DNA from 4 places in the Amphritea sp. GJ51-11 genome. Region 1 is predicted to be linked to each of the others. Evidence: predicted binding sites of a transcription regulator. Region 1 holds the regulator's gene; each other region holds the start of a gene.
The links. The regulator sigma-54, encoded in region 1, starts transcription at its own class of promoters, with help from an activator protein. The targets are predictions, from matches to a motif close to TGGCACNNNNNTTGCTNT.

Region 1 (7,741 bases):
GTCTGAAAGCACCTTCTTCAAGGGCTGTGTTCAGCTTATCCAGTTCACTTTCGTTTACATTGGCGTTCATGGCCGGACCCCGGTCAGACAGATAGAGACAGATTGCCTTGCAGTCAGTCAGTGATCACCGATAACTGCAGCATTAATCGTTGTGGGCATTATAGCGTATTGTTTTTAAACGAATAGAGGGAGGGCGGTTATTCTTCTTCATCAAACCGGTTGTTGATCAGTGCAACAATGGCATCCATCGCCTGTTGTTCGTCTTCACCGCTGGTAGAGATATTCAGCTCAGTGCCTTTACTGGCGGCTAACATCATGACCGACATAATGCTTTTGCCATCCACCTGTCGGCCATCTTTGGTGAGCTGGATATCGGCTGAGAAGGAGGTGGTTACATTGATCAGCTTTGCCGCCGCCCGGGCGTGCAGGCCCAGTTTGTTGATAATGGTGATCTTGGTTTCCAGCATTGATTAATACCTTTAATCAGTTCAGTTCGCGGTGGCGTATCTGGACATTATCCATAGTTGTTCGGAAATGACCAGCGAGACATTCGCTGATAAAAACAGAGCGGTGTTGACCTCCCGTACAGCCTATGCCAACACTGATATAACTGCGATTATTTTTTTCAAACAGTGGCAGCCACTTTTCTAGAAAAGCGGTGATGTCAGCGAGCATTTCTTGCACTTCAAGCTGTTGCTCGAGGAATTCTATGACCGGTTTGTCTTGGCCGCTATAACCTCGCAGGTGAGGCAGCCAGTATGGGTTAGGCAAACAGCGCACATCGAAGGTGAAGTCTACATCCAGCGGGATACCGTGCTTATAACCGAACGATTCGAATTGTAATGACAGTTCTTGCTCTTGTCGTTGGGCAATACGCAGTTTAATACTGTCTCTGAGTTCATAGAGTGACAGGTGGGTTGTATCAATACGGATATTGGCTAAATCGGATACCGGTTCGAGTAACTTTTTTTCATAGCTGATCGCCTGCTGTAAACCTTGGGAATCATTGGACAGGGGGTGCTTACGCCGAGTCGTACTGTAGCGTTTTAGCAGGGTTGTCTCTGAACTATCGAGGTAGAGTATTTCGCAGTCTAGTGCGTCTATTTCCCTCAGTTGTGTATAAATATCGGGAAACTGTTTCAGGTTGCTGTGTTGGTTACGGGCATCGATACTGACGGCAAGCTGATTAGGATGGTCTGGGTCGGATAAAATCTGATTGACCAAGTCAGGTAGCAGCGGGGCGGGAAGGTTGTCGATGCAGTAGAAGTTAACATCTTCCAGTGCTTGCAGGGCGGTTGATTTACCTGACCCTGAGCGGCCGCTGATGATAACTAGTTTCATCTGGCTAGACCTGCCTAGCTCCGGTGGCGACAGTGAAGAGTTCTTCAGCTGAGCCCGCGTTTCTAAGTTGCTGACGGAAGGATGCCTGACTGAATAGCTCGGCAAGATTACCCAGCGTTTGTAGATGTTGATCACAGGCTTCGGAGGGCACCACCAGAACGAAGAGTAAGTCGACCGGGCTGCCATCAATGGCATCGAAGTCGATCGGTTCTTTTAACTGAATAAGTAGCGCAGTGGCTTTCTCACACTCATCCAGACGACAATGGGGAATGGCCACGCCTTCACCGATGCCTGTACTGCCGAGTCTTTCACGGCCAAGTAGGCCAGCAAAGATCGTTTCAGTTTCAAGCTCAGGGTGCAGATCGGAAATCTGTTGGCTGGCAATTTCGAGGATACGTTTTTTACTACCCCCTCTAGAGCACAGAGTACTCCAGAGGGCGCTAATAATTCTGAAATTAGCATCGTATAATAGTTACTTGTGAGTTTTCATCTTTTCTTTGTGTTTAATGATCTGACGGTCAAGCTTGTCGATCAACCCATCGATGGCGGCGTACATATCTTCTTGTTCGTCGGAAGCAAACAGCTGACCACCGGCTACGTGAATTTCACCATCAGCTTTTTGGCGCGTCTTCTCAACGCTTAGAGTTACCTGTGCATTGGTGATGTTATCGAAATGCCGCTCCAGCTTCTCAAATTTATTCTGAACATACTCATTCAGGGAATCAGTCAATTCTACGTGGTGACCGGTAATATTGATCTGCATGGTAATCTCCTAGTGTTATTGTACCGGGTTGCCGCCCGGTTCCCATGATAAAAAAAGTCATTAAACTAAACGTTTTCGTTCATTAGAAGGTGGAATGCTAAGCGATTCTCTATATTTTGCAATGGTTCTTCGCGCAACATTGATACCTTGTTCCTCAAGCAGTTGGGCAATCTTGTTATCGCTTAAGGGTTTTGTTGGACTTTCAGCGACCACCAATTTCTTGATGAGCGCCCGAATAGCGGTCGATGAGCAGGTGCCACCGTTCACTGTAGTGACATGGCTGGAGAAAAAATACTTCAGCTCAAATATACCCCTTGGGGTATGCATATATTTCTGGGTGGTCACCCGAGAGATGGTCGATTCGTGCATTTCGACCGCCTCAGCGATATCGTGCAGCACCATCGGACGCATCGCCTCATCGCCATGCTCTAGAAAACCTTCTTGGCGGTGTACAATTTCACGGGTGACCTTCATTAAGGTATCGTTCCGGCTTAATAAGCTTTTGATAAACCAGCGAGCTTCTTGTAGATGGTTTTTCAGATAGGTGTTGTCAGGGCTGGTATCAGCGCGTCGGATCAAATCTGCATAGCCATCATTAATGCGTAGTTTAGGCGCAACTTCCGGATTCAGGCTTACCTGCCAGACACCTTTTTCTTTGTAAACCAGCACATCGGGAATAACATATTCCGATTGCGAGCTAGTGATCATTGAGCCGGGTTTAGGGTTCAGGGTGCGGATCAGGTTGATCGCCTGTAGTAACTGTGGCTCTCGCATCCGGGCTTTGCGCATCAGCTGTTTGTAGTCATGATTACCCAGTAAGTGGATATATTGAGTGACTAGTTTTAGCGCTTCGTTGCGATATTCGGTGTCATTGGGTAGTTGCTGTAGCTGAATGGCTAGGCACTCGCTTAGATCGCGTGCGGCTACGCCGGGTGGATCAAACTGTTGGATGCGTCGCAGTACCGCTTCGATTTCATCCAGTTCAATGCCGTTAAGTTGCTCATCATCCTGCTGATGGAAATATTCCAGGATTGAATCGAGTTCAACGTTGAGATAACCGTCAACATTAATGCCGTCAATAATATTGGTGGCGATCAGTTCGTCGATGGGACTCATCGGCGTGAGGTTTAATTGCCAGTTCAGGTGATCTTGCAGGGTTTCATCCGCAGTGTCATTCGACTCCATCTCCATATCGGAGAAATCATGGGATGATGAAGATGAACTAGAGACCGTCTGATAAGTGTCTTCCCAATTACTATCGGTCGATAGTTCATTGGGAATATCTTCATTCCAGTCGCTATCGGTGGCTTGAATCTCTTCAGACTCGGTGGTTTTGGCCGATGCTGAGACGGATTCATGATTGCTGACTTCTGCATCAGAGCTCGCTTGCTCGGCGGCATTATCTGAAGCGCTATCCTCTTCCGTTACTTCTAGCATCGGGTTCGATTCTAGTGCTTCCTGAATCTCCTGTTGCAGATCAAGCGTCGATAATTGCAGCAAGCGAATCGCCTGCTGTAATTGTGGGGTCATGGTCAGATGCTGACCCATTTTTAGTTGTAACGCTTGTTTCATAGAGAGTCGCTTATATACCTGTTACAGCTTGAATTGCTCACCGAGATAGGCTTCCCTGACCTGCTGGTTGGCAAGAATATCCTCTGGCGATCCTTCTGCAAGAATATAACCTTCACTGACGATGTAAGCTTGTTCGCAAATATCCAGTGTTTCGCGAACATTGTGATCGGTGATTAAGACGCCAATCCCCTTACTTTGTAAGTGCTTTACGGTTTGTTTTATATCACTGACTGAAATTGGGTCAACACCGGCAAAGGGCTCATCTAACAAGATAAAAGTGGGCTCAGTTGCCAGTGCGCGGGCAATTTCAACCCGTCGCCGTTCTCCACCGGAGAGGCTCATTCCCAAACTTTTCGTTAGATGGGAGATATGAAACTCTTCCAGTAGTTCGTCTAATTTTTGTTTACGCTCAGTCCGGCTCAACTCTTTACGGGTTTCCAGAATAGCCATCAGGTTATCATGGACGCTGAGTTTTCGGAAAATGGAGGCTTCTTGTGGCAGGTAACCAATACCTTTTCGCGCTCGGCCGTGCATCGGCTCTTTGGTTAAGTCCAATTGATCAATTTTGATCCGGCCTTTGTCGGCTTCCACTAGCCCAACAATCATGTAAAAACAGGTTGTCTTACCCGCCCCGTTAGGCCCCAATAAACCAACGATCTGGCCGCTATCGACGCTCATCGAGACATCTTTTACAACTGCGCGGCCTTTATAGCTCTTTGCTAGGTTGAGTGCTTCTAGTCGACTCATTAGTTGTTGAGTTCCCCAGTAGCTGTAGTTTCAGATTCATCCAACGGTGTTGCTTTAGGCTGAATGACAATCTGTACACGTTCGCCGTTAGCGCTCTCATCCCTGAATGCATTTACTGTGCTTTTCTTCATATTGTAAACAATTCGGTTACCGCTAAATACATCAGCCCCTTGCGAGACTTTTGCCTGGCCGGAGATGGTTAGCTCTTTTGTACGAATATTGTAATCGAGAACCTCACCGTATGCATGGGTTACCTCTTGGTCGGCGGCAGAGCGTTGTTGGAACTCGGCGGGGCGTCCTTTGGCAATAATCATGCTGATGGTGTTGTTGGTTTGTCTTAGTTCTATGCTATCACCGCTGACTTTCATGCTGCCCTGTGTCAACAATACATCGCCTTTGTAGAGAGTGATGCCGGTTTGATCATTACGCGTCGCGCTGTCTGCTGTGATGTGAATTGCTTTGTTGGCATCACCGGGTAGAGCCATTGCCACCGGTTGCCAGCTGAGCAGGACCACGCATAAGGCTTTGCTTATACGGTTAATTAACATGATATACCCCGGTAACGTCTGACAGGAGGTTAAGAATGCCACTGTCGGTGTCGATTGTCATGCCCACGCTGGTGGTTGTGCCCGAAGGGCTTGTGATAGTCACCAGCTTATCGGTCTTGGCAATATTGTCTTGTGGCTGAATAATTAATGTTTCGGTACGTAGGCTGTTTGCCACTGCCATATTAGGGTTGTCTTGAAATAATACCTCGCCTTCGAGAATAACGCTGTCATCGTTGTCGCTGATGAGTCCTCTGAGGCTGCTGATCTTACGCGTGGGCTGCTGAGTGTTGTATATTTGCATCTCAGGATTGGTCACTAATATCTGTTGTGAAGCCGGCTGATGTTCCAGCTGAGTTGAACTTAATTGCTGCTTTAGCTGACCGCTCGGCGCAAAGTCTCTGATCCGTCCATTGACGATATAATAATCGGATTGCTGATAGGCTGGATTCGGGGCCTTTTTCAGACTAACGGAGTGACGTTCAGTATCCATCCCCAAATAGATAACCGCAGGAATCAGAATAGCAGCGGCTGCAATTAGCCGGGCGCGTCCGGTCAGCATTTATAAATACTCGTTGAACAGGGCTTCCAGTTTGCCCTGGCCTGCCAGAATTGTTTCGCAAAACTCACGGCCCGCACCGTTGCCTGCAGTACGCTGGGTACACCAGTCGGCATGCGCGGCAACCAATGGATGACCACCATTGACGGTGGCGCCAAAGCTGACGGCGCGAATGGCAGCGAGATCGGGTAGGTCGTCACCGATATAAGCCGTTTGTTGTGCGCTAAAGCCGGTATCCTGCCAGAGTTCTTGCAAGGCGGTGAGTTTATCTTCCCGTCCCTGATAGAGGTAATCGATTCCCAAGGCTTCGGCTCGGCGTTCAACTTGAGGTGAACAGCGACCGGTAATGATGGCGGTTTTGATGTCACCTTGGGCGAGCAGTTTTATACCGAGCCCATCTAAGGTATTGAAATTCTTAACTTCGCTGCCATCGGCTAGGAAGTTGAGCTTGCCATCGGTGAGTACACCATCGACATCAAATACCACCAATTTGACCGTTTGTAACTTGCCAATCAATGCTTCATTAAGGTCGTTGGTGAGCTTTTTAACTACAGATGCTGGCATCAGATGACTCCCGCTTTGAGCATGTCGTGCATATTTAAGGCGCCGACTGGGCGACGGGCATCATCAAGTACGATCAAGGCGTTAATCTGTTTGTCCTGCATAATTTGCAGGGCTTCAGCCGCGAGTATATCGCTGGTCACGGTAGTGCATTCGGTGGTCATTACCTCGGTAATCGGAGTGCTTTTCATATCCACGTCATGATCAAGCGTACGACGTAGGTCACCATCGGTAAATACGCCTTGTAGAACGCCTGTATCGTCGACGACGGTGGTCATGCCCAGGTGTTTGTGGGTGACTTCCATCAGCGCTTCTTTGAGCATAGTAGAATGAGTGACTTTCGGGATGTCATCGCCACTGTGCATAATGTCGGATACTTTTAACAGCAGGCGTCGTCCTAAACTACCACCGGGGTGAGAGAAGGCAAAGTCTTCAGCACTGAAGCCTCTGGCTTCTAACAAGGCGATGGCCAGAGCATCACCGATGACCAGTGATGCGGTGGTGCTGGATGTCGGTGCCAGCCCCAGAGGACAGGCTTCTTGGCGGATGGCGACATTCAGGTTGGCATCGGCGCTGCGCGAGAGAGTTGATTCAGGGTTGCCAGTAATGCTGATCAGCGGTGCTTTCATCCGTTTGATGAGTGGCAATATCGATAGGACCTCGCTGGTTTCTCCCGAGTTCGATAGGGCGATAACCACATCCGCACGGGTAATCATACCTAGGTCGCCATGGCTGGCTTCACCGGGGTGTACAAAGAATGACGGTGTTCCTGTGGAGGCCAATGTCGCAGCAATTTTGTTGCCGATATGGCCGCTTTTACCCATGCCCGTGACGATGACCCGCCCTTGGCATGTCAGTGCTAGTCGGCAAGCTTTACTAAAATCATCATTAAGATGCTCTAGCAGATCATTAACGGCATCCCGCTCTAGCTCAATGGTACGCTTGGCGGAGGCTAAAAAATCCAGTTCTGTATTTATCATTGTTTATTCACAACTCTGTTTGCAGTCGTGAAGGCTGCAGTCCGATAGATGGGTTAAGCGCTCATATTGTATAGTAGTGCAAGATAACCTGCATAGGCTGCCAGTAGTATTCCGCCTTCGAAACGCGAGATTCGGGGTGGGCGCTGATAGATGGCTAATGCGACAAGTAGGAGTGTTAGGCCCAACATTGACCCATAGTCTCGCCAGAGCACCGCTGAATCCAGCTCAATTGGCGCGAGTAAACCGGGTACCGCCATTACCGCCGCTATATTAAATATATTAGAGCCAACAATATTTCCCAGTGCAATATCGGTATGGCCTTTTAGGGCGCTGGCTACCGAGGCTGCGAGTTCGGGTAGGCTGGTACCGATGGCGACAATGGTGAGGCCGATGATCAGGTCGCTTACACCTAAGGTGGTGGCTATTTCGGTGGCACCCCATACCAGTAGGCGAGAACTACCTGCCAGCAGTAATAGTCCTGTAATGAGCCAAAAGATGGCCCAGAGGGTGGAGAGTTCTGGTAACTCCTCCTCTTCATCATTAATTTCGTCATCGCTGGCGTTGCGCTGGAAACGGGTAAATAAGTACAGGCAGGCGACCAGTGATAAACACAGAATAATCGAATCGATATGGCCTAGATAGAGATCGTAGAGTACGGCGCCGGCCAATAACG
Region 2 (7,741 bases), 820 kb from region 1:
AATAGCCGATTTTTAGATGCTCACCCGCATGATAGATGCCATCAATTAGGGGGAGGTCTTGGGTCAGGGTTTTGATCAGTGTCGATTTACCTGCGCCATTCGGCCCGAGTAGGCCAATACGGTCGCCGGGCGACAGGGTCAGCTTTACATCCTTCAAAATCGCTTGGCTGTAACCGAGCTGAGCATTGTTAAGGCTCATCAACGGGAAGGATATTTTATCCGATGATTGAAAGGTAAAACTGAATGGGCTGTCGACATGGGCTGGGGCAATCAGCTCCATGCGTTCTAATTCTTTAACTCGGCTTTGGGCCTGTTTGGCTTTAGTGGCTTTGGCTTTAAAGCGATTAACAAAGCTCTCAATCTCAGCGATGCGCACCTGTTGCTTTTCAAACTGAGATTGTTGCTGGGCAAGCCGTTCGGCGCGACGTTTTTCAAAGTCGCTGTAACCACCTTTATACAGTTCTGTTTTCTGCTGAGCCATGTGCACGATATGGGTGCTGACCGCATCGAGGAAATCTCGGTCATGGGAGATCAGCAGTAACGTACCCTGATAATTACGTAACCATTGTTCCAACCAGATCGTCGCATCAAGGTCGAGGTGGTTGGTGGGCTCATCAAGTAGGAGAATATCGGAGTGGCTCATCAGCGCTTGCGCGAGGTTGAGTCGAATCCGCCAGCCGCCGGAAAAGGTATTCACGGGCCGCTGGGCATCGGCGGTGGAGAAACTCAGACCGTTTAATAGCTGGTGGGCGCGGGCTTCGGCACTATAGCCGTCGATGGCATCCAACTGCGCATGTAATTCGCCTATACGGTGGTGGTTGCCGGATTCCTCTGCGTCGGCCAGCCCTTGCTGTACCGCCCGCAAGCGATGATCACCATCGAGCACATAGTCGATCGCGCGATGTTCGCTATCGGCAACTTCCTGCGCCATATGGGCGATGGTGAGATTCCCCGGTAGCTGTAGATCCCCTTCGTCGGGTTGTAGCTGGCCAAGAATAAGTTTAAATAGTGAGGATTTACCGACGCCATTGGCGCCGACAATGCCCACTTTCTGGTTGGCGTGGATCGTTAATTGCGCTCTGTCTAGCAGGCGCAAGGGTCCACGTTGTAAGCTAAGCTGGTTTAACTGAATCATGGCGGCGGATTTTATCACAGATGTCAGATAATAATGTGTTTTGGAACTATGCAGTGCAGATCTATTCTGTGCCTGATGTGGCGGCGCTTTGTTTGACGCTACAAAACCGCTATCAACTGAGCGTTAATTATCTACTTTTTGGGTTATGGTTGGCTCACGAGGGTCGGTATTTACCTGCCGATCTTTCCGATCAAAAGGTTTGTCAGTGGCGTAAAACGATGCTTGAGCCTCTGCGGCAGCTGCGTTTTACGTTACGTGAGACAAAACAGTCCGGGGAGGAGTATTGCTGTTATGAGGCACTGAAACAAGCAGAATTAGCGGCAGAAAAGGTAGAAATTGGACTGCTCTATGAACTCAGAGAGCGGTGCCCCGAAGCGGATCTGGCTTCTGGCGAAGATGCTTGGAAAAAATTGAGTTATTGTAATCTATGTGTTGCGGCAACTAGCGTTACTAAAAGTGCCGCGGCTGAGTCTGATAACGACGAGGATTTGCAGGCTCTTTTAGCACATTTAGGCGATAAAGCCACAAGTGCGGTAGTAATTAGCTGAACTTTTCAGTTTAATGGCTTACTAACAGCACATAACTGACCCCTGAATTTAAGGAATGACAATGAAGAAGACGCTGGTGGCCGTGGCCGTAGCAAGTATCGTATTGGTAGGTTGTGGCCCTGATGAAGAGAAGGCCGTAGCACAGACAGAAAAGCCTTACACGCTGGAAACAGATCAGCAGAAGTTGGGTTATAGCTTAGGTCTGATGCTGGGTGAGCGCCTTAAAGCAGATGTCGAAGAACTGGATGTTGATGCCTTGCGTCGGGCTGTTGAAACTGTCTATTCCGGTGATGAGCCACTGTTGAAACCAGAAGAAGTTGAAGCGACAATGATGGCCTTCCAACAGGCTAAAATGGCTGAACAGCAAGCTGAGTTTGCTAAAATTTCCGAGGATAACCTGAAAAAAGGTCAAGAGTACCTCGCTGAAAACGGTAAAAAAGAGGGTGTTGTAACAACCGAATCTGGACTTCAATATGAAGAGCTGACTGCCGGTGAAGGTGAGAGTCCTAAAGCAGAAGATACGGTCAAAGTTCATTATCGTGGATCGTTAATCAGCGGTACTGATTTTGATAGTTCATATAGCCGTGGCGAGCCGGTTTCGTTTCCTCTGAATGGCGTTATTCCTGGTTGGACAGAAGGTCTGCAGTTGATGAAAACTGGCGGTAAAGCCCGCTTAGTTCTTCCTGCTGAGCTGGCTTATGGTCCCGGTGGTATGGGTGATGCAATTGGCCCCAATGAAACATTGGTATTTGAGGTTGAGCTGCTAGAAATTAACCCAGCAGAATAAAGCCCTAAAGTTGGTCAAAAATCTTCAAACCACCCACCTGGGTGGTTTTTTTGGTGCGTAAAATACCCCGCTGATTGAATTTGTTATTAACTGCGAGCGTTTTTGACAGTTATTTTGTAGTTTTATTTCAACATTATTAAGGGGCGACTTAACGAGGAGTAACGGTTTCTGTACAGATTAGAAATTGTGGCTACACTTATCGTTAAACAATTGGATCACAAGAATAAAAAAGTGGAACACTCTTTGCTATGTAAAGCGTATGGCACTGTTGCTAATGCGTTGCTACTTTTATTATTCACTTATTTGTTACAAAAAAGAGGAAGCACCCAATGAAGAAAACCCTGATCTCTGCTGCCGTCCTGATGGTTACTATGACAGGTACGGCTATGGCCGGTACTTTAGAAACTGTAAAAGAGCGCGGTGCTGTTCAGTGTGGCGTAACGAGTGGTGTACCAGGCTTCTCAGTGCCAGATGATAAAGGTAATTGGAAAGGCCTAGACGTTGATTTATGTCGCGCCGTCGCTGCTGCAGTGTTGGGCGATGCAACCAAAGTGAAATTTATTCCATTAAACGCAAAAGAGCGCTTTACCGCGCTGGTGTCTGGTGAGATTGATGTTTTGTCTCGTGTGACTACCTGGACTCAAACGCGTGATACGCAACTGGGTATCAACTTTGCGGGCGTTAACTACTACGATGGTCAGGGCTTTCTTGTGAAGAAAGAGCTTGGACTGTCGAGTGTTAAAGATCTTGATGGTGCAACGGTCTGTGTTCAGTCCGGTACAACAACCGAGCTGAATATGGCGGATTACTTCCGTGCACAGGGTATCTCTTATACGCCAGTCGTATTCGATACTAATGATCAGGCGGCTCAGGCATTTGATAGTGGCCGTTGTGATTCATTCACCACTGACTTGTCACAAGCGGCAGGCCTGCGTACCCGTATGCAAGATCCGTCAAGCGTTGGTGCGCTGCCAGAGGTTATCTCTAAAGAGCCACTTGGCCCGGTTGTACGCCAGGGTGATGACACGTGGTTTAACATCGTTAAGTGGACTCACAATGCGATGCTGAACGCTGAAGAGCTTGGTTTGACCTCGGCTAATATTGATAAGATGAAGGCTGAAAGCACTGATCCAAACGTGAAGCGTTTGATTGGTATCGACGGACCTAAAGGTAAAGGTCTAGACCTCGCGGATGACTGGGCATACCAGATCGTTAAGCAGGTTGGTAACTACGGTGAAGCTTACGAGCGTAACGTAGGTAAAGATTCTCCACTGGGTCTGGATCGCGGCTTAAACGCGTTGTGGAACCAAGGGGGACTGCAGTACGCTCCACCAATGCGTTAAACATACTGATCAACGGCTGGCCTAAGGGTTGGCCGTTTTTGTTTCTGTCCTTAGGCGTATTGCCTGGGACAGAAAGATCTGTACTGATTTCTGGAGTTAACAATGTCCTCAGACATTTCGAATTCGGGTCACAACCCTGAAGGCGGTTCAGCCAAGCCAAAAGCTCCTCCGCTGGACAAACCAAAATTCTGGAACGACCCCAAAAAACGGTCGTTACTATTCCAGGTGATATTGTTATCGGCACTGGGATTTGTTTTCTATTCCATCATTGATAATACCCTGACCAACCTTGAACAGCGCGGTATCACCACTGGCTTTGATTTTCTTACACGTGAGGCTGGCTTTGGTATTGCCATGAGCCTCGTCGATTACACCGAAGCATCCAGTTATGGCATGACCTTTCTGGTCGGTTTGTTGAATACCATTTTGATTGCCGCGATGGGTATTATTGCTGCGACGATTCTTGGTTTTCTATTAGGTGTGGCAAGACTATCCGATAACTGGTTGATCTCTAAAGCATCTGCTATCTATATCGAAACTTTCCGTAACATACCGTTGCTGCTACAAATATTCTTCTGGTATTACGCGGTGCTACGAACTCTGCCTCATCCTCGTCAGAGTATGGAGTTCTTTGGCTCTTTCCTTAATAACCGTGGTCTGATCGTGCCCGCACCGATTGCCGAAGATGGCTTTGGTTTGGTGATGATTGGTTTCTTAGCTGCCATCGTGGGTAGCTGGTTTATCTCCCGTTGGTCGAAGAAGCGTCAAGAGTTAACCGGACAACAGTTTCCTGTGCTGTGGACCTGCCTAGGCTTAATCGTTGGTGTACCGCTGGTGTTGTTCCTGTTGAGTGGCATGCCGTTAGGGCTCGACCATCCAGAACTGAAAGGCTTTAACTTCAAAGGCGGCATCACTGTTATTCCTGAGTTGATAGCGCTTTGGTTTGCACTGAGTATTTATACTGCGGCGTTCATTGCTGAAACTGTGCGAGCAGGTATTCTGGCGGTGTCTCACGGGCAGACTGAAGCGGCGACAGCGTTGGGTATGTCTAAAGCGAAAACCCTGCGGTTAATCGTTATTCCACAGGCGTTGCGAGTGGTTATACCACCGTTGACCAGTCAGTATTTGAATCTAACTAAAAACTCCTCTTTGGCTACCGCGATTGGTTATCCCGACCTGGTTAACGTGTTTGCGGGCACCACATTGAATCAAACGGGGCAGGCGATTGAGGTGATTGCGATGACCATGGCGGTTTATCTGACCCTGAGCTTGCTGACCTCATTCTTTATGAACTGGTATAACGCCAGAATTCAGTTGACCGAACGTTAGGAGGGGACACTATGAAATATGAAATACAACCCACGCTACCCCCGCCAGCGAATATGGTCGGGCTGATCGGCTGGATGCGTAAGCGTCTGTTTAATGGGCCTATCAACTCAATAGCGACCTTGGTGGTCGGCTATTTCCTGATTAGCTTCTTGGTACCGGTACTGCAATGGGTGTTTATCGATGCCGATTGGGTCGGCGATAGTCGTGATGCCTGTACCAGCGGCGGTGCCTGCTGGGTGTTTATTAGTAATCGACTTGACCAGTTCTTGTACGGTTTCTATCCAGAAGAGGAGCATTGGCGGGTACAGGCAGCCTTTATTTTGCTGATTGGCTCCATTATCTGGTTAGTCATGCCGCAAACACCGAAAAAAGGGCTGGTGGCCACGTTGCTATTAGTTGTTTATCCGGTGATTGCTTACTTCCTGTTGTACGGTAATGTATTTGGCTTAGAAACGGTCGAAACGCATCTTTGGGGCGGCCTGAGCCTGACGCTGGTATTAGCCGTGGTGGGTATTGTGGCGTCACTACCGCTGGGTATCTTGCTAGCGCTAGGACGGCAGTCGGATATGCCAATCGTGAAATCGGTATGTGTCATCTTTATCGAAATTTGGCGTGGCGTTCCATTGATTACCGTGCTGTTTATGGCATCGGTGATGTTGCCATTGTTCTTCCCTGAAGGGATGAGCTTTGACAAGCTGCTGAGGGCGTTGATCGGTATTACCCTGTTCCAGTCTGCCTATATGGCGGAAGTCATCAGGGGTGGCCTGCAGGCGATTCCTAAAGGGCAGTATGAGGCGGCGGATGCGTTAGGCTTAGGCTACTGGCAGAAGATGATTCTGATCATTATGCCGCAGGCATTGAAATTGATGATACCGGGTATCGTTAATACGTTTATTGCTCTGTTTAAGGATACCAGCTTAGTACTGATTATCGGTTTGTTTGATGTGTTGGCGATTGGTCAGGCGGCAAACCAGGATCCTAAATGGATTGGTTATTCCACCGAGAGTTATTTATTTGTTGCCCTGTTGTTCTGGGTGTTCTGTTTCAGTATGTCGCGTTATTCGCAGCATCTGGAAAAAGCATTAAATACCGGCCATGGCAACCGTGCCTGATTACAGAGAGATTTTGATATGAGCCATTCACAAGCGACTGATAAATTGATGGTGGAACTACGCGACCTAAACAAGTGGTACGGCGAGTTTCATGTGTTGAAAAATATTAATCTGGAAGTTAAACAGGGCGAAAAGATTGTTATCTGTGGCCCATCTGGGTCCGGTAAATCAACGATGATTCGCTGTATTAACCATCTGGAAGAGCATCAAAAGGGCGATATTATTGTTAATGATATTCCCTTGAATGAAGATATTAAAAATATCGAAGCGATCCGTAAGGAAGTGGGGATGGTGTTTCAGCACTTTAATCTGTTCCCTCACCTGACGGTGTTAGAAAACTGTGTACTAGCGCCTATCTGGGTGAAAAAAATGCCGCGTAAAGAGGCTGAAGCTCAGGCGATGGAGTTACTTGAACGGGTGAAAATTCCTGATCAAGCTCTCAAGTACCCAGGGCAGTTGTCCGGTGGCCAGCAGCAGCGTGTTGCTATTGCTCGTTCACTTTGCATGAACCCTGATGTGATGCTATTTGATGAGCCAACCTCTGCCCTTGATCCCGAGATGATCAAGGAAGTGCTCGACGTTATGATTGAGCTGGCCACCGAAGGTATGACAATGCTTTGTGTGACCCACGAAATGGGTTTTGCTAAGACCGTGGCCGATCGCGTTATCTTTATGGATGGCGGGCAGATTGTTGAAGAGAACGAGCCTCATGAGTTCTTTAATAATCCCCAGCATGAACGGACGCAGTTGTTCCTCAGCCAGATCTTGCAGCATTAATTTGCGTCGCTAGACAATGCATCCAAAAAAACCGCCGATTGGCGGTTTTTTATTGGCTCGTAAAGCGTATTGGGAACCACCGGTGTGGTGAGTTCCCAGAATGAGAATTACTTGATAGACGCTTCTGTGTATTCAAGTTCGTCCAGCTGACCATCTTTATTAACATCAGCGGCCATGAAAACGGCTTCCAGTCCTTCAACGCCTTTAGCTTCTTCTTGGCTGATAACGCCGTCAGCGTTGCTGTCGACTGCTTTAAACTCAGGCATCTCTACGGCAAAAGCGGTTGCTGAAACGGCAGTCAGGGCGATGGCACACAAGGTTTTGATGTTCATATTAAAGCTCCTAGATTATTTCATTAAGGGTAATCGATCCGTCGGCCGCAAAGTCGATCGGAATAGTCTCTATAGAGCAGGCATTGTGCCAATGTTTATTTTATCTTATAAATCAATCGCTTATGTTTTGTTTTCTATTTAATGTAGAGGCTAACTGTCTCTAGAATCAGTCGACAGAACTCGTGTTTTTTATAACTAATTGATTTTAAAGTATTTTTGTTGTCTTCGGTCGGAGACCGTATAAATTAGTCGCAGCTCGCTTGTTTGCTGGAGCGCGCGAATCAGCTGTTTATGGGGGGTATTGCATGGCAGGCGAATACATTCGCTGAATACCCAGCAATGCTATTGCTTATACGAGCAAAGGTCGATTCAGCGAGA
Region 3 (7,741 bases), 2.1 Mb from region 1:
TTTTTCAATCACATCGGCATATTTCGGCATCCGAATGCCATAGCGGGCCAGATCCTTAAACAGCGCGCCACCGGCGTCTTCAAAATACACCTCCCAGGCTTCCTTCCACGACATCACCTTATTAGGCAACATATAGTCCATCATCATCGCCACTAGGCTTAACAAACGAGTGCCACGCCAAAACCACTTATCCAGCCACTTTTGCACAATCGGCAGATTATCTTCATGCTGTTCCAGCAGGAATTTAATCACTTCCAACCCCAGCGTCATATGCCGAGCCTCATCCGATTGAGCCGAAAAGCCAAACGTTACCGTCGCCATATCACCGTTATGGGCAGCACCCGACATAAAGGGCACAAATAGTAAATTGGTTAACACATATTCAAAGGAAAAGCCGATCGCCAACATAAACTCAAACGGCCCACCCGAACGCGCATCATGAAAGAACGATCGAGGTACCGACAGATACCATACCCGATCCTGCATATGGCTGAATTCTTGGAAACCATCAAAATATTTATTGTAGTGGCTCATCGCATGAATCTGGGTCTGCACATGACGTAACTCATCCAGTGCCTGCATCTGACAAGCAACTCTGGCACCCACACCACTTAATTGACGTCCCACGTGGGCAAAACCCTCGGATGCCTGATATTCCTGCGGCGAAATACCGGTCAGGAACAGTTTAATTGCGTTGACATAACGGGCATCTGTGACATTGAGGTGACCATTATTCTGTGAGAAGGCGTCCAGAATGGCATAGAGTTTCTTTTCTTTCTCAGCCTGATATTTCCAGTACGCATCCATTGTTAAGCGGAACGGATCTTCCCACTTATCCCAATCAGTAATTTTTATTCCTTCAAACGCCTCATAGGGAAACGCCTCTTGTCGGTCTTCGTAGGAAAACTCCCAATCAAGGTCACGGGTTAGTAAGCGATACTTATCTTTTATAGTTAGTTTTTTAGCAGCCATAATGTTTCCCCCTTACTGTTTCCACTCGAGCGCGAACTGATCATCATCTTCATCGACGTTGCCGCCTAAAGTGATTAGATTGAGGTGTAGCTCTTGCACATCCCAATCCCGACCCATTTTTTCTTCTACCACTTCACGTTCAATCACCAACCGCGCCTCCCGCTCAATACGAATCATGGCTGGTTGATGGATAATGGTGGCATCGGGATTACTTTCTTCTATGGCTTCGACAATATAGCGGGACTCATCATTGTCCTGCAGCACGATATATACTTTTGACATGGTATTAACCTTGTTATTTTTATAGGCGGTTTATTGGAACAAACCCGCTTTATTTAAGCGTTTAAGCAGCGCGCCTTCTGCCACATTGAGCGCCTGATCATCGATCATCTCTTGTGCCAACGGTTGCAATGCCTTAAGCGCTTTCTCTTTCCAAGCGGTAATCCAGAGTTCTAAGTGCTGCTGATTAGCGGTCGATTCCGCGGCGGCAATCTTCACCACCGCATCCACCCAGCGGTTCGTCTCTTTATTCCAATTTTGAATAAATTCGGTCAACATGCTGAAATCCTGTCCGCCGTTATCCGCTAGCCATTGATCAAACTGCAGATAGACAAGCTCATAGATCAAGCCATCGAGGACCACATCTTGGGCGACAAACGACTCAAACCAATCTTTGACGCAGATATTCGCCTCACAATAAGCGCGCATGCCCTGCCACACGGCATCACTCATCCAGAAGCCTTTAGCCTCCACCAGCGCATCACCAGAGTTACCATCCAGAATTAGACCGATACGAGACAGGTACTGTGCATTCCCCAGACGATCCATACCGTTAAATAGCAGCGCTTGAGAGATAGCGGTTCCACTGGCGAAGGAGTTGCCATACATATTGTTCAAATTCGCCGCCTGCTCGACATGACGAAGAGGCACTAACAAGCGGATAACCTTCTGCTGAATCGCTTCAGGGATAAGACGAGCCAGATCACGTTTTTCAAAGAAACTGTAATTACTCTCCGCCACTTCTTGCTGTTTGGCGCGGGCTTGAACATAAGAGCCGTAATAAAATTGGCGAGGGTCTTTAAAGGCATACCAATCCTGCATCACAATCGCGGTACGTGTGACATCATTCAACTCATATTCGGGCTGCCACAATGGCTTATAGTGAAAGTTACGTTCGGACGCCACGTCATAGGTGGCTTCTTGATAGCGGGTTGCTGGTTTGTCGCCAAAACGACGTTCGATATGCGCAAAGGTATGGCGCACGGGCTCCAGCATTGCAGTTTTAATCTCAATGGTCATTGGTTTTTATCCCATTCTTTGGATCATTATTGTTATTTTCAAAACATCCGCATAAGTATCAGCGGTTACGAGCCATCAATGTCGCTTCACCGTAGCGCCACTTCTTCATCTCAATATCGACAGCGTCCTGCTGCGCTTGGGTCATAAAGACCACGTTATTGGTCTGACAGAACTGATCAAATACCTTTTGAGGCATAATCAACTCAACAAATAACGCGGGATCACCGATAGCAAAATCAAACTCCACAAAGCGTGCATGCTCCGGGCTTCGCACCCGAACATAGCGGATTAGCTTTTCCCCAGTGTGGCTATCTAAACAATCGTTGCCCCCCTGATCGTCTCGTTGTGTTGTCACCATCTGTGCTCCTTGAAACTTAAATTACTCAAAACAGATAGAGCAAGCGCTATGCCAGACAGAAAAAAACAACAAAAAAAACCGCAATCCCTTGAAATAATTGAATTATTTATCTATTCCCATCAAATACAGTAGATTGTTGACGCGCCCATTTCCCACTTGTTCAAACCAACCAAATGGTTAAAAGTTAATGAAAAAGTTAAATTTTTCTCCGCCGCTAGCGAAGAACAACGCACACCGAAAATTTAGGGTGTTGTTTTTTTAGAAATAGCGCCACAATAAAAGAGTGGCCACCGGCTATCTAAAAATAACTATAATGACCATGTGCAAAAAATATGACCGAACAAAGCCTTGTACTTCCAAACCCGCAAGACCTGCTCAAACAGATTCGCTTTGAAACTGAAGAGGGTAAGATCTGGCTCGATGAGCAACGTATGCTGCTTATTCACTCATCCGTCATGGGCCTACTGCGTAATGAATTAATCCAAACAATGGGGGTTGAGCGCGCTAAAGGGTTCCTAATGCGTTTTGGTTACCATACCGGCTGGCGAGATGCGGAGCTGGCCAAAAAAGTCCGCCCGGATATGAGCGCTGAAGAGGCCTTTATGGTTGGCCCGCAGCTTCATGCCATTAAAGGCATGGTAAAAGTAAAACCTAATTCGCTAGATTTCGACTCCGATAGCGGCCATTTCCATGCAGAGTTTGACTGGTTCAACTCTTATGAGGTGGAAACCCACCTTTCCAATTTCGGCAACTCTGATGTTCCTGTTTGTTGGACACTCATCGGCTATGCCAGTGGCTTTTCAAGTTTCTATATGGGCCGCCAAATTGTTATCAAAGAAACCCAATGTGCAGCCACCGGTGCCCATCACTGCCATATTGAGGGCCGACCCGCAGAGGAGTGGGACGATGCTGATGAGGTGCAAAAATACCTATTACCCGATCCCATTATCGAGCAGTTGCTAGCGCTGCAGGATGAGGTAAGCACCCTGAAAAATCAGGTTCGCAGCTCAGAAAGCGAAGAAGATATACTGTTTAACAGCGTAGGACACTCTGCAGCATTTAAGAATGTCTGCCACCTAATCAAGAAGGCTTCAAAAAGCAAAGTGAGTGTGTTACTTCAAGGAGAAACAGGGGTGGGAAAAGAGATTGTCGCTCGTAGCCTACACGGCTCAAGTGATCGAGCCAGCCAACCCTTTATTGCGGTCAATTGCGCCTGTATTCCACCCGATCTAATCGAAGCTGAATTATTTGGCGTTGAAAAAGGCGCCTATACCGGTGCAAGCCAATCCAGAGAGGGAAAGTTTGAACGGGCTCATCGAGGCACCATTTTTCTCGATGAAGTAATCGAACTATCGCCTCGAGCGCAGGCCTCCCTATTACGGGTATTACAAGAGTCAGAATTTGAGCGAGTGGGAGATACCCACACCCGCCGCATTGATGTCAGAGTGGTGGCTGCCGCTAATGAAGATCTAGAGTTAGCGGTACAGGAAGGGCGCTTTCGAGCCGACCTCTTCTATCGCCTCAATGTCTACCCAATACATATTCCGCCACTGCGCGATCGAACGGAGGACATCCCCCTACTGATCGAGCACTTTCTTAAAAAATACTGCGCTCTGTATAACAAAAAAATTACCGGCGTTTCAGACAAAGCCCTTCAGGGGCTCACCCAATATAAATGGCCGGGTAATATCCGCGAGCTAGAAAATATGATTGAACGGGGTGTCATTCTGGCGGAAAGTAATCATGTCATTGGTTTTGAAAGCTTATTCCCCTCGTTATCTGAGCCCTCCCACCCACTCAACATCATTAATGGCCGGGTTTCATTACATAAAGAAGACTCGCCACAATCGGATCAGCAGCCTGACCCACAAACGGCTGAGCAACTGCTCGTCGACAACTTCAGTCTAGAAGAATTAGAGCAACAACTAATAGACGAAGCAATGGCTCAGGCCAACGGCAATGTGTCAAAGGCAGCCCGTAAGCTAGGCTTAACCCGTCCAGCGCTGGCATATCGACTGCGCAAACGACAAGATAGCTAAGTTAAAAAAGCTGCTTTAGAATGGCGAGCCTAAATTGATGCTACGCTGGGACACCATGAACCTGATTCTGCTTTTTGAAAGTGATTTTACCGCCGTTGATACCGTCGTCATCAGCGATCGACGTTTTCACCACATCAAACAGTTTCACCAACCGGTGCCAGCGCAGTCGCTTAAAGTGGGTTTGCTCAATGGCGAAATTGGCCAAGGCATTGTCCTCAGTCTGACGGAGCAAAGCATCACATTGCAGGTTAAGCTGACTCAGCAACCACCCGCGCCGCTCCCCCTGACTCTACTGCTAGCACTGCCTCGGCCGAAAATGCTTAAGCGCACCCTGCAAACCGTTACCAGTATGGGGGTCAAGCAGATCTACCTGATCAACTCATATAAGGTTGATAAGAGTTACTGGTCGACCCCTCTGTTGCAGACACAATCCCTAACAGAACAGTTACTGCTTGGCCTAGAGCAAGCAGGCGACACCCAAATGCCTGAAGTTCACCTACGCAAACGCTTTAAACCCTTTGTCGAAGATGAGTTACCGGTAATCGTTCAGCACAGCCGCGCACTGGTCGCCCACCCTTATAACGCCGCGATTTGTCCGCCCGCAGAGTCGGTTAAAACAACCCTTGCCGTCGGCCCTGAAGGGGGGTTTATCCCCTATGAAGTGGAAAAACTGCAGGATGTCGGGTTTGCAGCTATTCATATCGGCCCCCGTATCCTCAGGGTCGAAAACGCCGTGCCAGTGTTACTAGCCAAACTATTCCCGGTATGAAACCCTCTACAGCAGAGATTTAGAACTTAATTAATAGCCGTCAAACTGATTTCGGTCAATTTAATTGAGAATCATACGCATTACCATTGACATTAACCCCGCTATAAATAAGAATAGTTCCCATTAGCAATACACAATGACTCGACGCTCTCGAGCGTAACGCATTCGCCGTTACCCGGTAGCTGCATGCGGTCTCATAGATCAGGTATCCCTATAATGCGTAATAATTTGAAAAAACTGGCGTTTCTTACTCTACCTCTCACTCTAGCCGCCACTCATGTGTCTGCCGCTGATGAAGTGAACATCTACTCTTACCGCCAGCAGTTTTTAATTCAACCGATGCTCGATGCCTTTACTGAAGAGACCGGTATCAAAACCAATGTGGTATTTGCGAAAAAAGGCCTGATCGAGCGCTTAGAGCATGAAGGCAAAAACTCACCTGCAGATATCGTACTGACATCAGATATTGGTCCGCTTTACGATGTTGTCGCTAAGGGTCTAACCCAAGCGGTCCACAGTGATGTGTTAGAAGAAAATATCCCAGCTCATTATCGTGATCCTGATGCCCACTGGTTTGGTTTAACCAGCCGCACCCGCTTGATCTACGCTTCGAAAGATCGAGTCAAACCCGGCGAAATTGAAACCTACGAAGATCTCACGGATCCTAAATGGGAAGGCCGTATCTGCACCCGTAGCGGTAAGCACACTTACAACCTGTCACTGATCGGTTCAATGATTATTCACCATGGCGAAGCCGAAGCGGAACAGTGGCTCGAAGGTCTGAAAGCCAACCTCGCTCGCAAACCACAGGGCAACGACCGCGCTCAAGTTAAAGCCGTTAAAGAGGGGGTTTGCGACCTCGCACTGGGTAACTCTTACTACTTTGGCAAGATGCTGACCAATGATAAGCAGCCAGAACAGAAAGAGTGGGCTAATGCCGTTAACCTCGTGTTCCCGAATCAGAAAGACCGCGGTTCACACATGAGCATCTCTGGAGCAGCACTGACAAAATACGCACCGAATAAACAAGCGGCGATCCAACTAATGGAGTTCCTCAGTCAAGCCAAAGCACAATCCATGTATGCTGAAGCTAACTTTGAATTCCCAATTCGCCCAGGCACCAAACGTTCGGCGCTACTCGACGAATATATGGGCGACTTCAAACAGGATAACGTCAGCCTGCAAGAAATTGCCGAACTACGCGCAACCGCCGCACGTATGGTTGATAAAGTAGGTTTTGATAACTAAACCGACACCGACATATTTGGACAATTCGACATCAAAACGGTAGTCTGCGCGCTACCGTTTTTTGTTTAAGAAGACAGCGTTATGCAGGCAGAACAAGCCATCCCAAAAATCAAGCAGCCCCCAACTCTCATGACACCACAAAAAAACTATCTGTTTGGTTGGTACAGTGGCACCTGGGGCACCGCGTTGATGGTGGCACTGCCGATCCTCTCGGTTTTTTATCTTGCTCTGTTTCCCAAAGAAAATATCTGGTCACATCTCGCTGCCACCGTGTTACCGGTCTATGTCACGACGACGCTCGCATTGATGGTCGGCGTAGGCGCACTATCCATTGCGACCGGCGTTTGCGGTGCTTGGCTGGTAACCATGTGCCGCTTTCCTGGACGCAAACTGTTCGAGTGGGCATTGCTACTGCCCTTTGCCGTACCAGCCTATGTGATCGCTTATGTCTACACCGACCTACTGGAATACTCCGGGCCGTTACAGATAGCCCTGCGGGAGCTGTTTGGCTGGCAAACCGCGCGAGATTACTGGTTTCCCGATATTCGTACCCTTGGTGGCGCGATTCTAATGCTATCGATGGTGCTATACCCCTACGTCTATCTATTAACCCGCGCCACATTTTTAGAACAATCGACAACGATTCATGACGCTAGCCGGACTCTCGGCTGCACGCCACTACAAAGCTTCTATCGGGTATCCCTGCCAATTGCCCGCCCCGCAATCGCCGTGGGTTTATCTTTGGTTTCCATGGAAACCATTAATGATTTTGGTACGGTGGATTATTTTGCCGTCAAAAGCATGAGCGCGGGCATCTATGATACCTGGCTAAATATGGGCAACCTCGGCGGCGCAGCGCAGATCGCCAGCCTAATGATGATCTTTGTCGTGGTACTAATTTCACTGGAGCGCCTTGCACGCGCGAAGCAACGGCAATTCAATAGCTCTGATCGCTACAAAACACTCACCGGTTATCGATTAACCGGCTGGCGAGCTTGGGGCGCCACGCTACTCTGCGCGCTACCGGTAATCACAGGCTTTGCTATTCCGGTGTGG
Region 4 (7,741 bases), 1.0 Mb from region 1:
ACCTGATGAGTAATCTGGCTCGCTTGTTTGGCAAAGTCCGGGGTGGTCTGGCGGTCACCGTGACCTTTGTGGGTCTCTTATTGGCGGCGTCCACGGGCATTATCGGTGCTTCGGTGGTATTGCTGGCTGTTTTAGGTGTGCCATTAATGCTTCGCGAAGGCTATAGCAAGGAGCTGGCATGCGGCACGGTGTGTTCGACCGGCACCCTAGGCATTCTGATCCCGCCGAGCATTATGTTGGTGATGATGGGGGACCGTATTGGCCTGTCGGTTGGCGATCTATTTCTTGGGGCGTTATTCCCAGGGTTACTGCTGGCCGGGCTCTATGTCAGCTATATCATGATTTATGCCTTTCTACGGCCACAAGCGGCACCGGTACCGAAGGGGACTGAATCACTATCGATGCGGGTTGTATTTAATGTGTTGTGGGCGGTGTTGCCGACTGCTGGGCTGATTATGGCGGTCTTAGGATCGATCTTTTTCGGTATAGCAACACCGACAGAAGCGTCTGGCGTAGGTGCCTTGGGTGCCACTCTGTTGGCGTTGAGTAAAAAACGCCTGAGTCTGAAAGTGCTACGGGATGTGGGGCGGGAAACCACCAAGACTACCTCATTTATTTTTGCGCTGTTACTCGGAGCAACGGCGTTTTCACTGGTGTTCCGAGGACTGGGTGGTGATGAGCTGATCGAGAGTGCATTAACCGGCTTACCATTCGGCCCCACCGGCATCGTGATTTGTATTCTGCTGGTGACTTTTATTCTTGGATTCTTCCTCGATTGGATCGAACTCACCTTGATTATTTTGCCATTGGTTGCGCCTGTGGTAGCGGGGTTAGGTTTTGATCTGGTGTGGTTCACCATACTGTTTGCTGTTTGTTTACAAACCTCTTTCCTCACGCCGCCGGTGGGTTTTGCACTGTTCTATCTCAAAGGTGTGGCACCGGAAGGTATTAATCTGGGCCATATCTACCGGGGTGTAGTGCCCTTTATCTTAATTCAGTTGCTAGGTTTAGCCATCGTCTTTTACTGGCAGGGCATCGTTACCTGGCTACCTGCTGTCGCGTACTCGTAATAACACTTGGGGAAATCAGTGATGGGATTTTTAAATCTCGAGTCTTTGTTTTCTCTCATAATCGGAAAAATAGGAGCTGCAATGTCTACTCAAGTTATTCTGCCTCGGATCATGCAGGTTGGCGCTGATGCCAGCCTTGAAATACCTAATGTATTGGCCAGCTTAGGTTGTAAGAAACCGTTGATTGTTACCGATAAGGTGATGGTTGGCTTAGGTTATGTTAGCACTATCGAAACGCTGTTGTTTAACCATATGATCTACTGTGATGTGTTCGATGACACCGTGCCTGAACCAACGGTACAGTCAATTATGGCTGGGGTCAGTCAGGTCCGCGAAGGGGATTATGATGCCATTATCGCCATCGGTGGTGGCAGTCCGATCGATAGCGCTAAGGCGATCGCCATTTTGGGCAAGCAGGGTGGGACGATGCGGGATTATAAGTTCCCCCGTATCGTTAATGATCCTGGCTTGCCGATTATCGCCATTCCAACGACGGCCGGTACAGGATCAGAAGTAACTAAGTTCACCATTATTACCGATGAAACTTGCGATGAAAAAATGCTCTGTGTGGGGATCGGTTTTATGCCGGTTGCTGCCCTTGTGGACTTTAATCTCACCCTGAGTTTGCCACAACGCAGTACCGCGGATACCGGTATCGATGCCCTGACTCATGCGATTGAAGCTTATGTGAGTCAGAAAGCGAATCATTATAGCGATTCTCAAGCGCTCGCCGCGATGCGCCTCATCGGCCCTCATCTGCGTCGGGCTTATCACAATGGCCAAGATAAAGAGGCGCGTGAAGCGATGATGCTGGGGTCAACTCTCGCGGGCATTGCTTTCTCTAATGCCTCGGTGGCGCTGGTTCACGGTATGAGTCGTCCGATTGGTGCATTCTTTCATGTGCCGCACGGGCTATCCAATGCCATGTTATTACCGGCAGTGACCGCATTTTCAATGCCTTCAGCCCCTGAGCGTTATGCCGACTGTGCCCGCGCGATGAGTATCGCTGAAGCGTTGGATAGCACGGAAGTGGCGAATGGCAAGTTGCTCGATGAGCTGCACGCACTGAACAACGAGTTGGCGGTGCCAACCCCAGAGCAGTTTGGTATTGAGCGAAGCCATTTCTTTGATCAGTTGCCGGTCATGGCTGAGCAGGCACTGGCCTCCGGTTCGCCAAACAACAATCCAAGAGTCCCCGATGCCAACGAGATTATCGAACTGTATAAGCAGCTCTGGTAGCCGGGCTGTCGGACGGATTAAAACTGAAATAACGATAAGTATTAAAGTATGAGGAAGCAGTGATGACGACTATCGGACACCTAATTAATGGTGAAGTAATAATTGAAGGCAACCGTTGCCAAGATGTCTTTAACCCGGCTACGGGGATGGCCGAAAAAACGGTCGATTTGGCATCTAAAAACCTTGTTGAGCAAGCGATTGCGAGTGCGGCTGCGGCGTTCCCTGCATGGCGTAATACGCCGGCGATTAAGCGGGCTCGCGTGATGTTTAAGTTTAAAGAACTGCTGGAAGCCAATGCTGAAAAAATCTGTCAACTGATCGGTGAAGAGCATGGCAAGATCAGCCATGATGCGATGGGTGAGCTACAGCGAGGCATTGAGAATGTTGAGTATGCGTGTGGTGTGCCCGAGTTACTTAAAGGGGAGCATAGCCGTAATGTTGGCCCGGGCATCGACTCCTGGAGCGAGTTTCAACCCTTAGGTGTTGTCGCCGGCATTACCCCGTTCAACTTTCCGGCGATGGTGCCATTATGGATGTTCCCTATGGCGATTGCCTGCGGCAACACCTTTGTCTTAAAACCTTCTGAGCGGGACCCATCATCAACGCTGTATATTGCCCAGCTGTTAAAAGAGGCCGGCTTGCCAGATGGCGTGATGAACGTGGTTAACGGCGATAAAGTGGCCGTTGATACATTGCTACAGGCTCCACAGGTTAAGGCGGTCAGCTTTGTGGGTTCAACGCCCATTGCTGAGTATATCTATAGCACCGCGAATGCCAACGGTAAGCGTTGTCAAGCACTGGGCGGGGCTAAAAACCACGCGATTATCATGCCGGATGCGGATATGGATAACGCCGTTAACCAGCTACTTGGGGCTGCTTTTGGCTCATCCGGTGAGCGTTGTATGGCGTTATCGGTGGCAGTTGCCGTGGGTGATGCCGCTGCAGATGCTTTGATCAGCCGGATGCGTGAGGCGATGCAGTCGTTGAAAGTGGGCGCCTTCAGTAACAGTGATAACGATTTCGGACCGGTTATTACCCGTCAACATCAGCAAAAAGTCACCGGTTATATCGATAGCGCTGAACAGGATGGTGCATCAATTGTTGTCGATGGGCGCGATCCACAGGTGGCCGGCTATGAGCAGGGCTTCTTTGTTGGCGCTACATTGATTGATGGTGTGACACCGCAGATGCAAAGTTACAAGGAAGAGATTTTCGGGCCGGTGTTACAAGTGGTGCGCGTTAATAGCATGGATGAGGCGATGCAGCTGATTAACGACCATGAATATGGTAACGGCACCTGTATCTTTACCCGAGATGGTGAAGCGGCGCGTTATTTCTCGGATAACATTCAGGTCGGTATGGTGGGTATCAATGTACCTCTACCGGTTCCCGTGGCTTATCACAGCTTTGGTGGTTGGAAGCGTTCCCTGTTTGGTGATCTGCATGCTTACGGCCCAGATGCGGTGCGTTTCTATACCAAGCGTAAAACCATAACCCAGCGTTGGCCTTCTGCTGGTGTTCGTGAGGGCGTGCTGTTTTCTATGCCAACATGATCTGAGTTTGCACTGCCAGCGTTGCCATTGCGTTGGCTTTTTGGTTGCGTCGCTACTGTCGGTAGAGGCGCAGCCCGTTTTATTCCCTTATAATGTAACTTCATTTACAAAAGAGGATTAACGATGACGACTCAGCGCCGGGAGAAAGGATCATCCATTGCTCGTGTTCTGGATATTATTGAAGCGGTATCTTGCGCCGAGAGGCCATTGAGTCCAGCGGATTTAGCTTTTCAACTCGATATTCCTAAGCCGAGTGTGCATCGTTTCCTACAGCAATTAGAAGCGGGTGGTTTCTTACAAACCAATATGCGAGGACAGTTATTGCCCGCCGACCGTTTACATAGTATGGCGTTAGGTATTCTATATTCCAGCCGTTTTAAAGCACCGCGCAAAGCGATCCTTAAAGATTTAGCTGATCAAATAGGCGAAACCTGCGGTATTTCGATTCCCGATGGCATTGATATGATCTACTACGACCGGATTCAAACTAACTGGCCGTTACAGATAAACTTGCCGATCGGTAGCCGTACCCCTATTTGGTGCACCGCCAGTGGTAAGCTTTATCTCAGCTCTTTAGCGGCAGATAAGCGTCAGCGTATTCTGAAAAAACTACCGTTAGAAAAGCGTGCTCGTAATACTCAGATCGACCCTTTGCAACTGGAAGCCGAGTTGGCCGAAACCGCTAAATTCGAGCGTGGCATCGATAACGAAGAGTTTGTCGACGGCATGGTGGCCTTGGCGGTACCGATTAAGGACAAGAAGGGGCGTTTGTTTGCCTGTTTGTTTACCCACGCTCCAATACTTCGAAAGAGCCTTGATGAGTTACTGCAATATGAAACATTGCTGCGTGATGCGGCAAACGAGTTAGGTGATTTGATCGGCGACAATTGAGCGATCAGAAAGCAACGGCGTTATTTGGCCTGTCAGTATTTATTTGATTAAGCGATCTTCATAGCGGTACCCATCAGCGCTATATACACCCCCTCAAAAAACGCCATCGATGATTGATCGATGGCGGTTGTCGTTTTAGGCACCTATCGCGTTTAACCCTTAGCGGTGCTACGACTTATCTTCATAGTGAATAATAGATAGCAGCTTAATTGGCACTTCTAACAGGGTTTCCGGGCCGTGGGGAATCTCCGCATCAAAGGTAAGGCTATCGCCGGGCTCCATCTCATACAGATGATTACCGTGGCGATAGACGATCTTGCCACTGAGTAAATGAAGAAACTCTTCACCGGGGTGTGAAAAGGTGGGGAACACCTCGGATAGATCATCCATGGTCACTAGAAATGGCTCAAAGGATTTTTTACCGCCACGTTGATAGGTTAGCAACTGATAGGTGTGACCCTTCTCAGTACCTCTTCGTACCACTTCCAAGCCGGTATTCGCTTTGGTGAACTGTGCACCGCCTTCTGGGCGATCGAAATCGTTAAACAGCTTGGAAATGGGTAACCCTAAGGTGGAGCAGAGACGGCTGAGAGTTTCTAGGCTGGTGGACACCTGGGCGTTTTCAATCTTACTGACCATGCCTTGGCTGATACCGGATATCCGTGCCACATCGGTAATTTTAAGTCCCTCATCAAGGCGAGCTTTTTTGACCTTCATGCCGATGTAGTGATCGAGCTCGAACTTCTGTCCTTTGTTTTCTGTCATTTATCTGCCCTTATTTGGGGCGTCGTGAACCAGCGTTGTGCGCCTGTCCATGCGGCCTGTAGCGAATGTTGATGGCTTATATATTCCCACAAAGAAATTTTTTTTACTAGTTTCTTTAAAATCAATAAGTTATCCTATGAGGAAAATAATATTCCTAAAAAGAACTTTTCTGGCACAGGCGTTGCTTTCTTAATAATCATAAATAATTACTGTTAAGAAAATATGGATCTGCTCTCTCGGAGCAGAACTCAGCATCAAACGGAGGGCTACCATGCCACAGGATTCAGAGAAGTTTATTGCGGATAACGACATTAAATATGTGTTGGCTCAGTTTGTTGATATCCACGGGGTGGCAAAGACAAAATCGGTGCCGGCAAACTGTTTGATGGATGTGGTTGAGAAGGGCGCTGGATTTGCGGGCTTCGCGGTGAGCGGTATGGGTATGGAGCCACACGGTCCTGACTTTATGGCACGCGGTGATCTTAGCACCCTGTCGACGGTGCCTTGGCAGCCTGGCTATGCTCGTCTTGTCTGTGAAGGTTATGTGAATGGTGAACCTCATCCTTACGATAGCCGGGTGGTGCTGAAGCGTCAGTTAAAACTACTCGATGATAAAGGCTGGACCTTGAATACCGGGCTTGAGCCTGAGTTTTATCTGTTTGAACGCGATAGTAACGGTGGTTTGGTCACCGTTGATGAAACCGATGTATTGGATAAGCCTTGCTATGACTATAAAGGCCTGTCCCGTTCACGGGCATTTTTAGAAACACTGGTTGAGTCGCTACAAGCCGTCGATTTCGATGTTTATCAGATCGATCACGAAGATGCTAACGGTCAGTTTGAGATCAATTACACCTACGGTGATGCATTGCAGTCTGCCGATCGCTTCACCTTTGTCCGTATGGCCGCCGGTGAAATTGCCAATGATATGGGCATGGTCTGCTCCTTTATGCCAAAGCCTGCATCCGACCGCACCGGCAACGGTATGCATTTCCACCTGTCGATTACCGATGAAGAGGGACGTAACCTGTTCGGTGATGATAGCGATGTGAATGGCATGGGCTTATCTAAAATGGCGTATCACTTCACCGCCGGCCTGCTGCATCACGCTAAAGCATTGTGTGCCTTTGCTGCGCCGACTGTGAACTCCTATAAACGTCTAGTCGTGGGTGGTTCTGCATCCGGTGCGACTTGGGCGCCTGCTTATATCGCTTACGGTGATAACAACCGTACAGCGATGATTCGTGTGCCTTATGGTCGCCTTGAGTTCCGTCTGCCGGATTCTGGTTGTAATCCTTACTTGGTACATGCCGCCATTATCGCCGCAGGCTTAGATGGTATTGAACGCGAACTTGATCCCGGCACTCCTGAGAACATCAACCTGTACACCATGACTGAACAGGAACGTCTGGATAAAGGTATCGAAATTTTACCCCAGAGCCTGAATGAAGCGATCAACGAACTTGAGGCGGATACGGTGCTGGCGGAGCGGATAGGCAACGAGGTTGTTGCTGAATTTATTAAAACAAAACGCGAAGAATGGATTGATTACAGCCGGCATGTTTCTGACTGGGAAATCAAACGTTACGCGGAATTCTTCTAAGCCTAGAAAGCTTACATTGTCGATTTAAGAGGACATAACTATGTGTGGAATTGTTGGCCTTTATTTGAAGAACAAGGCTTTGGAAAGTCAACTAGGTGAGTTGTTCGAACCTATGTTGATTGCGATGACAGATCGTGGCCCTGACAGTGCCGGTTTTGCAATCTACGGTGATGAAGTGCCTGAAGGCAGCATCAAGTTAACGTTGCGTCATGCGAATGAAGATTATGACTGGGCTGGTTTGGCCGGCAAGCTGAAAACGGAACTGAATGTCGGTGTTGAGTGGTTTAATAATAGCAAGGTCGCCATCTTTAAAATTAATACTAGTGACGGTATCGCCGAAGCCTTTATTACTGAAAATGCACCGGATGTTCTGATTTTGAGTGCTGGTCAATCAATTGAAATCCTGAAAGAGGTTGGCCTGCCAGAAAATATCGCTAAAACCTTCAACCTGAAAGGGATGAAGGGCAGCCACATCATCGGTCATACCCGCATGGCGACCGAGTCTGCCGTCACCATGGAAGGTAGCCATCCGTTCTCAACCGGTATGGACCTTTGCTTGGTACACAACGGTTCACTGTCAAACCACAACCGTTTGCGTCAAGAACTGCAACGTGAAGGCA

Region 2: a site for sigma-54 is predicted at 2,703-2,720, ahead of AC0L4K_RS20210 (amino acid ABC transporter substrate-binding protein). Genes of this name have one in related genera too.
Region 3: a site for sigma-54 is predicted at 2,666-2,683, ahead of AC0L4K_RS14245 (phenol hydroxylase subunit). Genes of this name have one in related genera too.
Region 4: a site for sigma-54 is predicted at 5,689-5,706, ahead of glnT (type III glutamate--ammonia ligase). Genes of this name have one in related genera too.

What each region holds. Positions count from the first base shown of each region.
Region 1 is NZ_CM147881.1:613,409-621,149, forward strand. Features, by position in the region: gene mgtE (magnesium transporter) at 1-70, opposite strand, end outside; gene AC0L4K_RS02645 (HPr family phosphocarrier protein) at 198-467, opposite strand; gene rapZ (RNase adapter RapZ) at 484-1,341, opposite strand; gene ptsN (PTS IIA-like nitrogen regulatory protein PtsN) at 1,346-1,789, opposite strand; gene hpf (ribosome hibernation promoting factor) at 1,814-2,104, opposite strand; gene AC0L4K_RS02665 (RNA polymerase factor sigma-54) at 2,165-3,676, opposite strand; gene lptB (LPS export ABC transporter ATP-binding protein) at 3,698-4,423, opposite strand; gene lptA (lipopolysaccharide transport periplasmic protein LptA) at 4,423-4,971, opposite strand; gene lptC (LPS export ABC transporter periplasmic protein LptC) at 4,961-5,530, opposite strand; gene AC0L4K_RS02685 (KdsC family phosphatase) at 5,531-6,091, opposite strand; gene AC0L4K_RS02690 (KpsF/GutQ family sugar-phosphate isomerase) at 6,091-7,068, opposite strand; gene AC0L4K_RS02695 (calcium/sodium antiporter) at 7,122-7,741, opposite strand, start outside.
Region 2 is NZ_CM147881.1:4,467,685-4,475,425, forward strand. Features, by position in the region: gene AC0L4K_RS20195 (ATP-binding cassette domain-containing protein) at 1-1,135, opposite strand, end outside; gene AC0L4K_RS20200 (TIGR02444 family protein) at 1,156-1,683, shown strand; gene AC0L4K_RS20205 (FKBP-type peptidyl-prolyl cis-trans isomerase) at 1,745-2,470, shown strand; gene AC0L4K_RS20210 (amino acid ABC transporter substrate-binding protein) at 2,800-3,813, shown strand; gene AC0L4K_RS20215 (amino acid ABC transporter permease) at 3,916-5,142, shown strand; gene AC0L4K_RS20220 (amino acid ABC transporter permease) at 5,154-6,254, shown strand; gene AC0L4K_RS20225 (amino acid ABC transporter ATP-binding protein) at 6,303-7,031, shown strand; gene AC0L4K_RS20230 (EF-hand domain-containing protein) at 7,139-7,363, opposite strand.
Region 3 is NZ_CM147881.1:3,183,531-3,191,271, forward strand. Features, by position in the region: gene AC0L4K_RS14230 (aromatic/alkene/methane monooxygenase hydroxylase/oxygenase subunit alpha) at 1-972, opposite strand, end outside; gene AC0L4K_RS14235 (MmoB/DmpM family protein) at 985-1,254, opposite strand; gene AC0L4K_RS14240 (aromatic/alkene monooxygenase hydroxylase subunit beta) at 1,285-2,271, opposite strand; gene AC0L4K_RS14245 (phenol hydroxylase subunit) at 2,330-2,629, opposite strand; gene AC0L4K_RS14250 (sigma 54-interacting transcriptional regulator) at 2,962-4,668, shown strand; gene AC0L4K_RS14255 (16S rRNA (uracil(1498)-N(3))-methyltransferase) at 4,724-5,437, shown strand; gene AC0L4K_RS14260 (Fe(3+) ABC transporter substrate-binding protein) at 5,654-6,685, shown strand; gene AC0L4K_RS14265 (ABC transporter permease) at 6,767-7,741, shown strand, end outside.
Region 4 is NZ_CM147881.1:1,635,781-1,643,521, forward strand. Features, by position in the region: gene AC0L4K_RS07115 (TRAP transporter large permease) at 1-1,070, shown strand, start outside; gene AC0L4K_RS07120 (iron-containing alcohol dehydrogenase) at 1,152-2,309, shown strand; gene AC0L4K_RS07125 (CoA-acylating methylmalonate-semialdehyde dehydrogenase) at 2,372-3,862, shown strand; gene AC0L4K_RS07130 (IclR family transcriptional regulator) at 3,986-4,753, shown strand; gene AC0L4K_RS07135 (helix-turn-helix domain-containing protein) at 4,922-5,518, opposite strand; gene glnT (type III glutamate--ammonia ligase) at 5,790-7,121, shown strand; gene AC0L4K_RS07145 (class II glutamine amidotransferase) at 7,162-7,741, shown strand, end outside.